DNA from 4 places in the Klebsiella sp. R445 genome. Region 1 is predicted to be linked to each of the others. Evidence: predicted binding sites of a transcription regulator. Region 1 holds the regulator's gene; each other region holds the start of a gene.
The links. Region 1 encodes CRP, which controls carbon source genes, mostly activating them, when cyclic AMP is high. Its sites were predicted from a motif close to ATGTGANNNNNNTCACAT; they were not measured.
Positions count from the first base shown of each region.

Region 2: the regulator CRP is predicted to act here: its motif matches at 963-980, upstream of rbsD (D-ribose pyranase).
Region 3: the regulator CRP is predicted to act here: its motif matches at 1,991-2,008, upstream of ACMYSN_RS22165 (YfcZ/YiiS family protein).
Region 4: the regulator CRP is predicted to act here: its motif matches at 1,772-1,789, upstream of deoC (deoxyribose-phosphate aldolase).

Region 1 covers NZ_CP180446.1:3,621,908-3,625,522, reverse strand. The annotation lists gene ACMYSN_RS16865 (phosphoribulokinase) at 1-238, shown strand, start outside; gene ACMYSN_RS16860 (OsmC family protein) at 307-711, opposite strand; gene crp (cAMP-activated global transcriptional regulator CRP) at 1,017-1,649, shown strand; gene ACMYSN_RS16850 (YccS/YhfK family putative transporter) at 1,702-3,615, shown strand, end outside.
Region 2 covers NZ_CP180446.1:3,139,591-3,143,205, reverse strand. The annotation lists gene kup (low affinity potassium transporter Kup) at 1-881, shown strand, start outside; gene rbsD (D-ribose pyranase) at 1,067-1,486, shown strand; gene rbsA (ribose ABC transporter ATP-binding protein RbsA) at 1,497-3,002, shown strand; gene rbsC (ribose ABC transporter permease) at 3,008-3,615, shown strand, end outside.
Region 3 covers NZ_CP180446.1:4,686,819-4,690,433, reverse strand. The annotation lists gene fadJ (fatty acid oxidation complex subunit alpha FadJ) at 1-135, opposite strand, end outside; gene fadI (acetyl-CoA C-acyltransferase FadI) at 135-1,445, opposite strand; gene ACMYSN_RS22165 (YfcZ/YiiS family protein) at 1,601-1,885, opposite strand; gene fadL (long-chain fatty acid transporter FadL) at 2,258-3,580, shown strand.
Region 4 covers NZ_CP180446.1:2,464,521-2,468,135, reverse strand. The annotation lists gene ACMYSN_RS11475 (amidohydrolase family protein) at 1-63, shown strand, start outside; gene ACMYSN_RS11470 (NupC/NupG family nucleoside CNT transporter) at 207-1,484, shown strand; gene deoC (deoxyribose-phosphate aldolase) at 1,927-2,706, shown strand; gene deoA (thymidine phosphorylase) at 2,763-3,615, shown strand, end outside.

The DNA.
Region 1 (3,615 bases):
CGATACCTCGAACCCGTTTGCGGCGAAAGGCATCCCTTCACTGGATGAAAGTTTTGTGGTGATCCACTTCCGTAATCTGCAGGATATCGATTTCCCGTGGCTGCTCGCGATGCTGCAGGGATCGTTTATCTCGCATATCAATACGCTGGTGGTTCCGGGGGGCAAAATGGGTCTGGCGATGGAGCTGATCATGACGCCGCTGGTAGAGCGCCTGATGGAAGGCAGAAAGATCGACTAGCCATAAAAAACCCCGGACGTATAACGACTGGGGTTGTTCTCTGCTACCTGGCACTATCCGGCCGTCAGTTAGCCTTCAATGACTTCATAGGTGTGGGTGATGTTGACTGCTTTTTGCAGCATCAGCGCCACCGAGCAATATTTCTCTGCCGACAGATCCACCGCACGCGATACCGCCGCATCCTTCAGCTCTTTGCCAGTCACAATGAAATGCATGTTGATATGGGTAAACAGGCGCGGCGCCTCTTCCCGGCGTTCAGAAGTCAGCTTCACCTCACAGTTGGTCACGTCGTGACGCCCTTTCTGCAAAATAGACACAACATCAATCGCGCTGCATCCGCCCGCCGCCATCAACACCATTTCCATCGGGCTTGGCGCTTTATCTCCGGAGTTGCCGTCCATCAGAATCTGGTGACCTGATGCGGACTCTCCGATGAAGGTTAACCCTTCAACCCATTTCACACGAGCTTGCATAAAATTTAACTCCGAGGTTGCAATTTTCCTGACAGATTACGCGCACATAACAATTCTCGCAACGGAAGGCGACCTACATCATGCTGAAGCAAGACACCAGGAGACATGCGGCAAAAGCTATGCTAAAACAGTCGGGATGCTACAGTATTACATTAATGTATTGCATGTATGCAGAGGAGTTCACATTACAGGCTGAAGAAAAATCACCAGCCATTTCCCAGGCATAGGGAAACAATACGATTGCATGCCCGGATGCCGTGTAGTGTCGGCACCCGGAGATAGCTTATAACAGAGGATAACCGCGCATGGTGCTTGGCAAACCGCAAACAGACCCTACCCTCGAATGGTTCTTGTCTCATTGCCATATTCATAAGTACCCATCGAAAAGCACGCTGATCCACCAGGGTGAAAAAGCAGAAACGTTGTACTACATCGTCAAAGGCTCTGTGGCTGTGCTCATCAAGGATGAAGAAGGTAAAGAGATGATCCTCTCTTACCTCAACCAGGGCGATTTCATCGGTGAATTAGGCTTGTTTGAAGAAGGCCAGGAGCGTAGCGCCTGGGTACGTGCAAAAACCGCATGTGAAGTGGCCGAAATCTCTTACAAAAAATTCCGTCAGTTGATCCAGGTTAACCCGGATATTCTGATGCGCTTGTCGTCGCAGATGGCTCGTCGTCTGCAGGTCACCTCCGAAAAAGTGGGTAACCTTGCCTTCCTCGACGTCACCGGTCGTATCGCTCAGACGCTGCTGAATCTGGCTAAACAGCCGGATGCCATGACCCACCCTGATGGTATGCAAATTAAAATTACCCGCCAGGAAATTGGTCAGATCGTCGGTTGTTCTCGTGAAACCGTCGGCCGTATTCTGAAGATGCTGGAAGATCAGAATCTGATCTCCGCACACGGTAAAACTATCGTCGTTTACGGTACGCGTTAAGTCGTTAAAACGGCGTGTTGCCCCCGCAATACGCCGTTTTTGTCTCCCCCTGATGTGGCGCAGGCTGATTTACCACCCGGAAGTCAACTATGCACTGCGGCAAACGCTGGTGTTGTGTTTGCCTGTCGCGGTCGGTCTTCTCCTCGGTCATCTGCAACAGGGTCTGCTGTTCTCCTTAGTGCCTGCCTGCTGTAACGTCGCCGGTCTGGACACCCCGCACAAACGCTTTTTCAAACGCCTGATCGTGGGTGGCTCGCTGTTTGCTGGCTGTAGCCTGGTGGTCCAGCTACTGCTGCAACAGGAGATCCCGCTGCCCCTGATCCTTAGCGGCCTGGCGCTGCTGCTTGGCGTGACGGCAGAGATTAGCTCGCTCCATGCCAGACTCCTCCCGGCCTCGCTGATTGCGGCCATCTTTACCCTGAGCCTTGCCGGGAACATGCCCATCTGGGAGCCGCTGTTGATCTACGCGCTCGGCACCTTGTGGTACGGATTGTTTAGCTGGTTCTGGTTCTGGCTCTGGCGTGAACAGCCGCTACGTGAATCCCTGAGCCTGCTCTACAGGGAGCTGGCTAACTACTGCGAAGCGAAATACAGCCTGCTGACTCAGCATATCGACCCGGCGACATCGCTCCCGCCGCTGCTCACTCGCCAGCAAAAGGTGGTGGACCTGATCACCCAGTGCTATCAGCAGATGCATATGCTGGCGGCGAACCAGCGCAACGATCACAAGCGCCTGCTGCGGGCGTTTCAGGTGGCGCTGGATCTACAGGAACATATCTCCGTCAGCCTGCATCAGCCTGAGGAAGTCCAGAAGCTGGTGGAGCGTAGCCACGCGGAGGCGGTGATCCGCTGGAACGCGCAAACCGTTGCCGCCCGTTTGCGGGTGCTGGCCGACGACATTCTGTACCATCGCTATCCGCAACGCTTTCATATGGATAAGCAGATTGGCGCGCTGGAGAAAATTGCCTGGCAGCACCCCGACAACCCGGTCGGGCAATTCTGTGCCTGGCACTTTAGCCGCATCGCCCGCGTGCTGCGTACCCAGCGCCCGCTGTATGCCCGCAACCTGATGGCAGATAAAGAACGCCGCCTGCCGCTGTTGCCTGCGCTAAAGCACTATCTCTCATGGAAATCGCCGGCGCTGCGCAATGCAGCGCGTATCTGCGTGATGCTCACTGCCGCCAGCCTGATGGGCAGCGCCCTGCACCTTCCCAAGCCTTACTGGATCTTAATGACGGTGCTTTTCGTCACCCAAAACGGCTACGGCGCGACGCGAGTGCGCATCGTCCATCGGGCGGCCGGCACCCTCGCAGGCCTCGCCATTGCCGGGCTGACGCTGCACTTTCACGTTCCCGATGGCTATACTCTGACCGCGCTGCTGATCATTACGCTGCTGAGCTACCTGATTATTCGCAAGCACTACGGCTGGGCGATGGTCGGCTTTACCGTGACGGCGGTATATACCCTGCAGCTGCTGACACTTAACGGCGAGCAGTACATTGTCGCCAGGCTTATCGATACGCTTATCGGCTGCCTGATCGCCTTTGGCGGAATGGTCTGGCTGTGGCCACAGTGGCAGAGCGGGCTGCTACGTAAAAACGCCCACGACGCGCTGGAGGCCGATCAGGAGGCCCTCCGGCTGATCCTCAGCGACGATCACCAGGCTCCGGCGCTGGCCTATCGCCGCATGCGCGTCAATCAGGCACATAACTCGCTGTTTAACTCATTGAACCAGGCCATGCAGGAGCCAGGGTTTAACTCGCATTATCTGGAAGATATGAAGCTGTGGGTTACCCACAGCCAGTTTATTGTTGAGCACATCAACGCGATGACCACCCTGGCCCGCGAGCACAACATGCTGACGCCGGAGCTGGCCCGGCGCTATCTGGAATCCTGCGAGATTGCGCTTCAGCGCTGTCAGCAGCGGCTGGACACTGACGGTCCCGGCAGCGCTGACGACGTGAAT
Region 2 (3,615 bases), 480 kb from region 1:
CGGAAATGGAATCGGGTCAGATTTATATCCCGTTCATCAACTGGCTGTTGTACGTCTCGGTGGTTATCGTCATCATCAGCTTTGAGCACTCCTCCAATCTGGCGGCGGCGTACGGGATTGCGGTGACCGGGACCATGGTGCTGACGACCATCCTCTTCACCACCGTTGCGCGTAAAAACTGGCACTGGAATAAGTTCGTGGTGGCGTTGCTGCTTATCGGCTTCATGTGCATTGACCTGCCGCTGTTCTCGGCCAACCTCGATAAGATTGTGTCCGGTGGCTGGCTGCCGTTGACGCTGGGGCTGGTGATGTTCACGGTGATGACCACCTGGAAGAGCGAGCGTTTCCGCCTGCTGCGCCGTATGCACGAGCACGGCAACTCACTGGAAGCGATGATCTCTTCCCTGGAGAAATCGCCGCCGGTTCGCGTGCCGGGAACCGCGGTGTATATGTCCCGTGCGCTGAACGTGATTCCGTTTGCCCTGCTGCATAACCTCAAGCACAACAAGGTGCTGCACGAGCGGGTGATCCTCCTGACGCTGCGGACCGAAGATGCGCCTTATGTACACAATGTGCGTCGGGTCCAGATCGAGCAGATTTCGCCATCGTTCTGGCGCGTGGTGGCCAGCTATGGCTGGCGCGAAACGCCGAACGTCGAAGAAGTGTTCCACCGCTGCGGACTGGAAGGCCTGAGCTGCCGGATGATGGAAACCTCGTTCTTTATGTCGCATGAATCGCTGATTATCGGCAAGCGGCCGTGGTACCTGCGCCTGCGCGGGAAATTGTATCTCCTGCTGCAGCGCAATGCCCTGAGGGCGCCGGATCAGTTCGAAATCCCGCCAAATCGGGTCATCGAACTGGGTACCCAGGTCGAAATCTGATGTTCCTGAAGCCCTTCCTCGTGAAGGGCTTTTTGTTACCTTTTGCCCCGCTTCACATTTCTTCTCCGCGTTCGCGAAACGTTTCGATGGCGATCACATTTCTCTCCTCTGATGATGGTTTTCCGCTCGTTAATTGACAATACTTATCTCAGCGAAACGTTTCGCTAATGGAGCAAAAGAGAAAAATGAAAAAAGGCACCGTACTTAACGCTGATATTTCCTCGGTTATCTCGCGCCTGGGTCATACCGATACGCTGGTGGTCTGTGATGCTGGTTTACCGGTTCCTCACAGCAGCATGCGCATTGATATGGCGCTAACTCAGGGCGTTCCCTCCTTTATGCAGGTTCTGGAGGTGGTCACGGCGGAAATGCAGGTTGAAGCGGCGATCCTGGCGGAAGAGATCAAAACGCATAATCCGCAGCTCCATGCGACGTTGCTCACTCACCTCGAGCAGCTGCAGCAACACCAGGGAAATATCATTGATATTCGTTACACCAGTCATGAGCAGTTCAAAAAACAAACCGCTGAGAGTCAGGCGGTGATTCGCAGCGGGGAGTGTTCCCCGTATGCGAACGTTATTCTCTGTGCCGGCGTAACGTTCTGAGGTCGCCGATATGGAAGCCTTACTGCAATTAAAAGGGATCGATAAAGCGTTCCCTGGCGTGAAGGCGCTCTCCGGCGCCTCGCTGAATGTCTATGCTGGCCGCGTGATGGCGCTGGTCGGGGAGAACGGTGCCGGCAAATCCACCATGATGAAGGTGCTGACCGGTATCTATGCCCGCGATGCAGGCTCCCTGCTGTGGCTGGGGAAAGAGGTCACCTTCAACGGACCGAAATCCTCCCAGGAAGCTGGTATCGGCATTATCCATCAGGAACTGAACCTGATTCCTCAACTGACGATCGCGGAAAACATTTTCCTCGGTCGCGAGTTCGTTAACCGGTTTGGCAAAATCGACTGGAAAACGATGTATGCCGAATCCGACAAGCTGTTGGCGAAGCTGAACTTACGCTTTAACAGCCAGAAGCTGGTGGGCGATCTGTCGATTGGCGATCAGCAGATGGTTGAGATCGCCAAAGTGCTTAGCTTCGAGTCGAAGGTCATCATTATGGATGAACCGACGGATGCCCTGACCGATACCGAAACCGAATCCCTGTTCCGCGTCATTCGCGAGCTAAAAGCGCAAGGGCGCGGGATTGTCTATATCTCCCACCGCATGAAAGAGATCTTTGAGATTTGCGACGATGTGACGGTCTTCCGCGACGGGCAGTTTATCGCCGAGCGTGAAGTCGCCAGCCTCAATGAAGATCTGCTGATCGAAATGATGGTCGGCCGCAAGCTGGAAGATCAGTACCCGCATCTGGATAAAGCGCCGGGGGCTATTCGCCTCAAGGTGGATAACCTGTGCGGGCCGGGCGTTGAAAATGTCACTTTCACCCTGCGTCAGGGTGAAATCCTCGGCGTCGCCGGGCTGATGGGCGCCGGACGAACGGAACTGATGAAAGTGCTGTACGGCGCGCTGGCGCGGCACAGCGGTAGCGTCACCCTCGACGGGCATGAAGTGGTGACCCGCTCTCCTCAGGATGGCCTGGCAAACGGTATTGTCTATATCTCCGAAGACCGTAAGCGCGATGGTTTAGTGCTCGGTATGTCGGTGAAAGAAAACATGTCTTTAACTGCGTTGCGCTATTTCAGCCATGCCGGCGGTCGCCTGAAACATGGCGATGAACAGCAGGCGGTGAGCGACTTTATCCGCTTATTCAATGTGAAAACGCCGTCAATGGAACAGGCGATTGGCCTGCTTTCCGGCGGTAACCAGCAGAAAGTGGCGATTGCCCGCGGGCTGATGACGCGGCCAAAAGTGCTGATCCTTGATGAGCCCACCCGTGGCGTGGACGTCGGGGCGAAGAAAGAGATCTACCAGCTGATCAACCAGTTTAAAGCCGATGGTCTGAGCATCATTCTGGTCTCCTCGGAGATGCCGGAAGTGTTAGGCATGAGCGATCGCATCATTGTGATGCATGAAGGGCATCTCGGCGGTGAATTTACACGCGAGCAGGCCACCCAGGAAGTATTGATGGCTGCCGCTGTGGGCAAGCTTAACCGTGTGAATCAGGAGTAAAAAAGATGACAACCCAGGCTGTTTCTGGTCGCCGCTATTTCACGAAAGCATGGCTGATGGAGCAAAAATCGTTAATTGCTCTGTTGGTGCTGATAGCGATTGTGTCGACCATGAGCCCCAACTTTTTTACCGTCAATAACCTGTTCAATATCCTGCAACAGACGTCGGTCAACGCCATAATGGCCGTTGGGATGACGCTGGTCATTCTGACCTCAGGGATCGACCTGTCCGTCGGTTCTCTGCTGGCGCTGACCGGCGCGGTTGCCGCGTCGATTGTGGGCCTGGAGGTCAATGCGCTGGTGGCGATTGCTGGTGCGTTGGCGTTAGGCGCGGCAATCGGTGCGGTTACCGGCGTCATCGTGGCGAAAGGGCGTGTACAGGCCTTTATTGCCACCCTGGTGATGATGCTTCTGCTGCGCGGGGTGACGATGGTCTACACCAACGGCAGTCCGGTTAACACCGGGTTCACCGATAATGCCGACCTGTTTGGCTGGTTTGGTATCGGCCGCCCGTTAGGCATCCCGACTCCGGTGTGGATTATGGCGATCGTCTTTCTTGCGGCCTGGTACATGCTGCACCATACGCGGCTGGGCCGTTATATCTACGCGCTGGG
Region 3 (3,615 bases), 1.1 Mb from region 1:
CTGGCGAACGATCTCCCGTACCTGCTGGCCAAACTCCGCCTTCAGGGTGTTCATCTTCTCACCCGGCGTGTCGATGGTGATCACCGCCACGTTGTCCGGGCGAATATCAAGCGTAAATGCCGATGCCATTTCCATTATTCGGCCTCCAGAATCATCGCCGCGCCAAGCCCGCCCGCCGCACAGGCGGTTACCAGACCAAATCCACCGCCTCTGCGCCGCAGTTCATGCAGCGTCTGAGTGATCATCCGCGCGCCGGTGGCGGCGAAGGGGTGCCCGTAAGCGATGGAACCGCCCAGCACGTTAAATTTGCTCTCATCCACTTCCCCGGTGGCCTGCGAACGGCCCAGGACTTCGCGGGCGAAACGCTCGCTGGCAAGACATTGCAGATTCGCCAGCGTTTGCGCAGCAAAAGCTTCATGCATGTCGATCAGCGTTAAATCAGCCAGCGTTAACCCCGCCCGCTCCAGCGCCAGCGGCGTTGACCAGGCCGGCCCCAGGAGCATGTCCTGGCGCACATCAATGGCGGTAAAGGCGTAGCTGCGCAGGTAGCCCAGCGGGGTTATTCCCAGCGATCTGGCACGGGATTCGGTCATCATGATGACTGCCGCCGCGCCGTCGGTTAACGGCGTACTGTTGGCAGCGGTGACCGTCCCATGTTTACGATCGAATGCCGGCCGTAACTTTTGGTAATCAGCCAGAGTTGAATTTTTACGAATGTTGTTGTCATTTTCCAGCGGCTCGCGGAACGGCGGTGCATAGGCGGTCATCACTTCTGCCGCCAGCTTGCCCTCTTCCCAGGCTTTGGCGGCCAGCTGGTGCGAACGATGCGCCAGCGCATCCTGCTGTTCGCGGGTAATGCCCCAGCTTTTCGCCATCTGCTCCGCGGTATCACCCATGCGTAATCCAGTCGAATATTCCGCCACCGCAGGCGGTACCGGCAAAAGATCGCGCAGACGTAGTCGGGAGAACAGCTTCAGGCGCTGTCCGAGGGTTCGTGCTTTATTGGCGTCCACCAGCGTGCGGGCCAGTTTTTTACTGACGCCGATAGGTAATACGGAGGAAGAGTCAGCGCCGCCGGCAATACCGGCGTTGATAGTCCCGGCCATCAGGCTTTCCGCCACGTTGGCAACGGCCTGAAAACTGGTGGCGCAGGCGCGGCTTACGCTGTAGGCATCGGTGTGCACGCTCATGCCGGTACCAAGCACAATTTCGCGAGCAATATTAGGAGCTTCCGGCATCTGAACCACCTGGCCAAACACCAGTTGTTCGATCATTTCCGGGGGGATGTCGCTGCGAGCCAGCATTTCACTGATGACCATTTTTCCCAAATCGACGGCGGGAACACCGTGAAATACCGTTGCCTGACGGGCAAACGGGGTACGTAAACCGCTGACAATGGCAATGCGATCGCCCTGACGGGTGACAAGCGGTAATGCCTGACTCATGACTTTCCCCTGTTAACCGATAAAACCAAGTGGTCTGACCTGATAACAGTTTTAACTAATTTTTTACATTAAGCCAATCGGTGAAGAGAAAAAGTGGGAGCCAAAACACATTGAATGGAAAAGACAACGCCCCGCAGATGGGGGCGTTGGGGGAATTAACGCAGGCCGAGCTGGAAAATCAGGGTTTCAGCTTCGCAGCTGAAGACAAAATCGATGTCCATCTGTACGCCGCCTTCGACATCAGTAAATGTCGGGGTGATTTTGCACGGCTCAGACTCCACGCCACGGGCTCTTTCAGTCAACGCAGCAAGCGTTTCGTCTGCTTCAGCGCGGTTGGCAAACACGCGGCTGTAAGAGGCGGTGCAATCGGTGTTGTCCATAATGGTGCCAACATCCATACAGCAGCAAACCGGGGTTTCATCTGCACTAACTTTACTCATCGTAGATTTCCTCTGTATATGCACTCAATGGTGCCAGACAATTAATATGCTTATTTTACGCCCGGCCGGGAGCGGCCTCCAGTCGTTAATGACAACAAAAGTCCTAAGTGACCGAAATCACACTTAAAAATGATCCAAAACAAGAAATACCCGCTTTGGCTAATACCTGTGGGGGCAAATTTGCCAGCTGGATCGCTTTTTTCGCATCACAATTGAAAAATCTCATAAACAAACTTGCAACATCTCATCTGGTCAGACCTATACTCAGCGCACTGGTCTGATTTCTCTGTCGTAAAGCAGACCCTACACTTCGCGCTTCTGTTACGGCATGTAACATAGTTTAAATAAAAATAACTCAATGAGGTTATGGGCATGAGCCAGAAAACCCGCTTTACCCAATCTGCCCTCGCAGTGGCTGTAGCACTTGTTTCAACACAAGCCTGGTCAGCAGGCTTTCAGTTAAACGAATTCTCTTCATCTGGCCTTGGTCGTGCCTATTCCGGTGAAGGTGCAATTGCTGACGATGCGGGCAACGCCAGCCGTAACCCAGCGCTGATTATGATGTTTGATCGCCCGACGATGTCTGCGGGCGCCGTGTTTGTCGATCCGAATGTTAATATTTCCGGCACCTCCCCGACGGGGAAAAGCCTGAATGCGGATAACATTGCGCCAACCGCGTGGGTACCAAACTTCCACTTTGTTTCCCCGATTAACGATCAGTTCGGTTGGGGGGCGTCAATTACCTCTAACTATGGCCTGGCCACCGAGTATGCTGACGATTATGCAGCCGGTAGCATGGGCGGAAAAACAGACCTCACCACCGCTAACTTCAACCTGAGCGGCGCCTATCGCCTGAACAGCAACTGGAGTTTTGGTTTAGGGTTTGATGCGGTCTATGCGAAAGCGAAGATCGAACGCTATGCGGGTGATTTAGGGCAAATCGTTGCGGGCTCTGGCGCACTGCCGCCGCAGCTGGCAGGCCCGGTATCGCAAATTCCTGCCGATACACAAATTGCTCACCTCAACGGCAACGCCTGGGGCTTTGGCTGGAACGCCGGTATTCTGTATGAAATTGACAAGAATAACCGTTACGGCTTCACCTACCGTTCAGAAGTCAAAATCGACTTTGATGGTAACTACAAGAGTAGCTTACCGTCAGCCTACAACCAGATCCTTGGTAACTTCGGCCTGCCGGCGGGCACCAACGGTCAAACAACCGATGGTTCTCTGACCCTGAACCTGCCTGAAATGTGGGAGCTGTCTGGTTATAACCGCGTGGCGCCACAGTGGGCCGTTCACTATAGCCTGACCTACACCAGCTGGAGCCAGTTCCAGGAGCTGAAAGCCACCGGCAGCAATGGCGAGACGCTGTTCTATAAAGATGAAAGCTTTAAAGACGCCTATCGCATCGCGCTGGGGACCACCTATTACTATGACGATAACTGGACCTTCCGTACCGGTATCGCCTTCGATGATAGCCCGGTTCCGGCAAGCACCCGTTCTATTTCCATCCCGGATCAGGATCGTCTGTGGCTGAGCGCGGGTACCACCTACGCCTTCAACAAAGATGCTTCCGTTGACGTGGGTGTGTCTTACATGCACGGTCAGCACGTCGAAATTAAAGAAGGTCCTTACACCTTCCGTTCAGAAGGTACCGCGTGGCTGTACGGCGCGAACTTCAACTACCGCTTCTGATAGTCTGACGATATAAAAAAAGGGTGAACATCATG
Region 4 (3,615 bases), 1.2 Mb from region 1:
CCGCCAGAGGTCATCGCGCAGGCCTTGCTCGACAATACCACCGCGCTGTTTACCCTGGCGTAAATCCCTTTTGGTGATGCGAGTCTCATTCTTGCCTTTTTATCTCATTGTTTTGCTTTAAAACTGAGAGTTAAGGCAAGAAAGATAGTTTCATGCCGTTATAATCCTGTTTTTAGTGCTGAACTATCAATACACAGGGACTCTGTATGCAAATCATCATGGGACTTATCGGCATGGTAGTGCTGTTAGCTATTGCCGTGCTCCTCTCCAATAACCGAAAAGCGATTAACCTGCGCACCGTCTTTGGCGCCTGGATGATTCAGGTGGGGATCGGGGCGTTAGTGCTCTATGTTCCTGCCGGGCGCAAGGTGCTGCTGGCGATGTCCGAAGGCGTCGCCAACGTGATTGCCTATGGCAATGAAGGTATCGGCTTTATCTTCGGCGGTCTGGTCTCCGACAAGATGTTTGAAGTCTTTGGCGGCGGCGGGTTTGTCTTCGCGCTGCGCGTCCTGCCGGTTATCGTCTTTTTCTCCTCGCTGATTGCCGTGCTCTACTATCTGGGCATTATGCAGTTTGTTATCCGCATCCTTGGTGGCTCGCTGCGTGCGGTTTTAAAAACCTCGCGTACGGAATCCCTGTCCGCGACGGCGAATATCTTCGTCGGGCAGACAGAAGCGCCGCTGGTGGTGCGTCCCTATATCGCGACCATGACCCGCTCTGAACTCTTTGCGGTGATGTGCGGTGGTCTGGCGTCGGTGGCCGGTTCGGTGCTGGCCGGCTATGCCCAGATGGGCGTGCCGCTCGAGTATCTGATTGCCGCCTCCTTTATGGCGGCGCCGGGTGGCTTGCTGTTTGCCAAAATTATCGTGCCGGAAACCGAGACCCCAGACGACCGACCTTCCCGCGATAAAAACGTTGCGGATCCGGACGCCCCGGCAAACGTACTGGATGCGGCAGCATCCGGCGCGGCCTCCGGCATGCAGTTAGCCCTGAACGTCGGCGCCATGTTGCTGGCTTTCATCGCGCTGATTGCGCTGCTTAACGGTATCCTGTCGGGCGTCGGCGGCTGGTTTAATCATCCGGATCTGTCGCTGCAGATGATCCTCGGCTGGGTCTTCTCACCGCTGGCGTGGGTGATTGGCGTGCCATGGCATGAGGCCAATGTCGCCGGTTCCTTTATCGGTCAGAAGCTGATTATTAACGAGTTTGTGGCCTATATGAACTTTGGCGAGTACCTGAAAGCCGATGCCGATGTTGCGGCGGCGGGCCTGCAGGTGATTTCGGCCCAGACCAAAGCCATCATCTCCTTTGCGCTGTGCGGGTTTGCCAACCTGTCGTCTATCGCGATTTTGATCGGCGGGCTGGGCGGCATGGCGCCGAACCGTCGTCAGGAGATCGCACAGCTTGGCTTGCGTGCCGTGGCCGCAGGTACGCTCTCCAATCTGATGAGCGCCACCATCGCCGGGGTGTTCCTCGCCCTGTAGTGAGGTTACCGGCATCGTGCCGGTAGCCATACCGGCGGCAATGTGCCGCCGGTTCCTCTTCTCTGTGTGATAATTCCATCACTTCTGGCCGTGAAATAAAATCGATTACTTTCAATACCTAAGTCTGTTTATGGCGATTTATTATGCGATGAATGTTGGTTGTGGTCGAGATCTCTCACATCTTTATGTTATTATAATAACATCATCACGCGATGAGGAATTCTGGTTATGCTTAAAGCAGACTTAAAGAAAACCTGTCGCTCGCAGGAGAGATGCTGCGCTTGTTTAAGTGATGAATGTCACATTAAAGTAATGCAAATTCGCAATGAGTTTTCATTAACTGTGATGGATGTCGAAGTGTAACCGCGAGGCGATGTTACAATAGTAACAGACTCGCAAGGTGAACAAACCATTGAACGGCACTACGCCCTCGGAGTATGAAATGACCGATTTATCTGCAAGCAGCCTGCGCGCGTTGAAACTGATGGACCTGACTACGCTGAATGACGATGACACCAATGAAAAGGTGATCGCGCTGTGCCATCAGGCGAAAACGCCGGTAGGAAATACTGCCGCTATCTGTATTTATCCGCGCTTTATCCCTATTGCCCGTAAAACGCTGAACGAGCAGGGTACCCCGGACATCCGCATTGCGACGGTAACCAACTTCCCGCACGGTAACGATGATATCGATATCGCGCTGGCAGAAACCCGCGCGGCTATCGCCTACGGCGCGGACGAAGTTGACGTGGTCTTCCCGTATCGTGCGCTGATCGCCGGTAACGAGCAGATCGGTTTCGATCTGGTTAAAGCCTGTAAAGACGCTTGTGCAGCGGCGAACGTACTGCTGAAAGTGATCATCGAAACCGGTGAGCTGAAAGAAGAAGCGTTAATCCGTAAAGCCTCTGAAATTTCTATCAAAGCGGGTGCGGATTTCATCAAAACCTCTACCGGTAAAGTGCCGGTTAACGCCACGCCGGAAAGCGCACGCATCATGCTGGAAGTGATCCGCGATATGGGCGTTCAGAAAACCGTTGGTTTTAAACCTGCGGGCGGTGTGCGCAGCGCCGAAGACGCACAACAGTTCCTGGCGATTGCCGACGAACTGTTTGGTGCAGACTGGGCTGATTCTCGCCACTACCGTTTTGGCGCATCCAGCCTGTTGGCCAGCCTGTTGAAAGCGCTGGGCCACGGCGATGGTAAGAGCGCAAGCGCATATTAATTCTCCTTTCGCGGCGGGTTTTCCGCCGCACTTAACCTGATTCCTCGGGGGGTACCGTGTTTCTCGCACAAGAAATTATTCGTAAAAAACGCGATGGTCACGCGCTGAGCGATGAAGAAATCCGTTTCTTTATCAACGGCATTCGTGATAACACCGTGTCGGAAGGGCAGATTGCCGCCCTGGCGATGACCATTTTCTTCCATGATATGAGCATGCCGGAACGCGTCTCGCTGACCATGGCGATGCGGGACTCCGGAACCGTCCTCGACTGGAAAAGCCTGAACCTGAACGGCCCGATTGTGGATAAACACTCCACCGGCGGCGTTGGTGACGTAACATCACTGATGCTGGGCCCGATGGTGGCGGCGTGCGGCGGCTATGTGCCGATGATTTCCGGGCGTGGTCTGGGCCATACCGGGGGCACGCTCGACAAACTGGAAGCCATTCCTGGCTTCGATATCTTCCCGGATGACGCGCGTTTCCGCGACATTATTAAAGACGTTGGCGTTGCGATTATTGGGCAGACCAGCTCGCTGGCGCCGGCCGACAAACGTTTTTATGCCACCCGCGATATTACCGCGACGGTGGATTCTATCCCGCTCATCACCGCCTCTATTCTGGCGAAGAAACTGGCGGAAGGCCTGGATGCGCTGGTGATGGATGTGAAAGTCGGCAGCGGTGCGTTTATGCCGACCTATGAACTCTCGGCGGCGCTTGCCGAAGCGATCGTTGGCGTCTCCAACGGCGCAGGCGTGCGCACCACCGCGCTGCTGACCGATATGAATCAGGTGTTGGCATCCAGCGCTGGCAACGCGGTCGAAGTTCGCGAAGCGGTACAGTTCCTGACCGGTGAATACCGTAATCCGCGGCTGTTTGATGTGACCATGGCGCTGTGCGTCGAAATGCTGA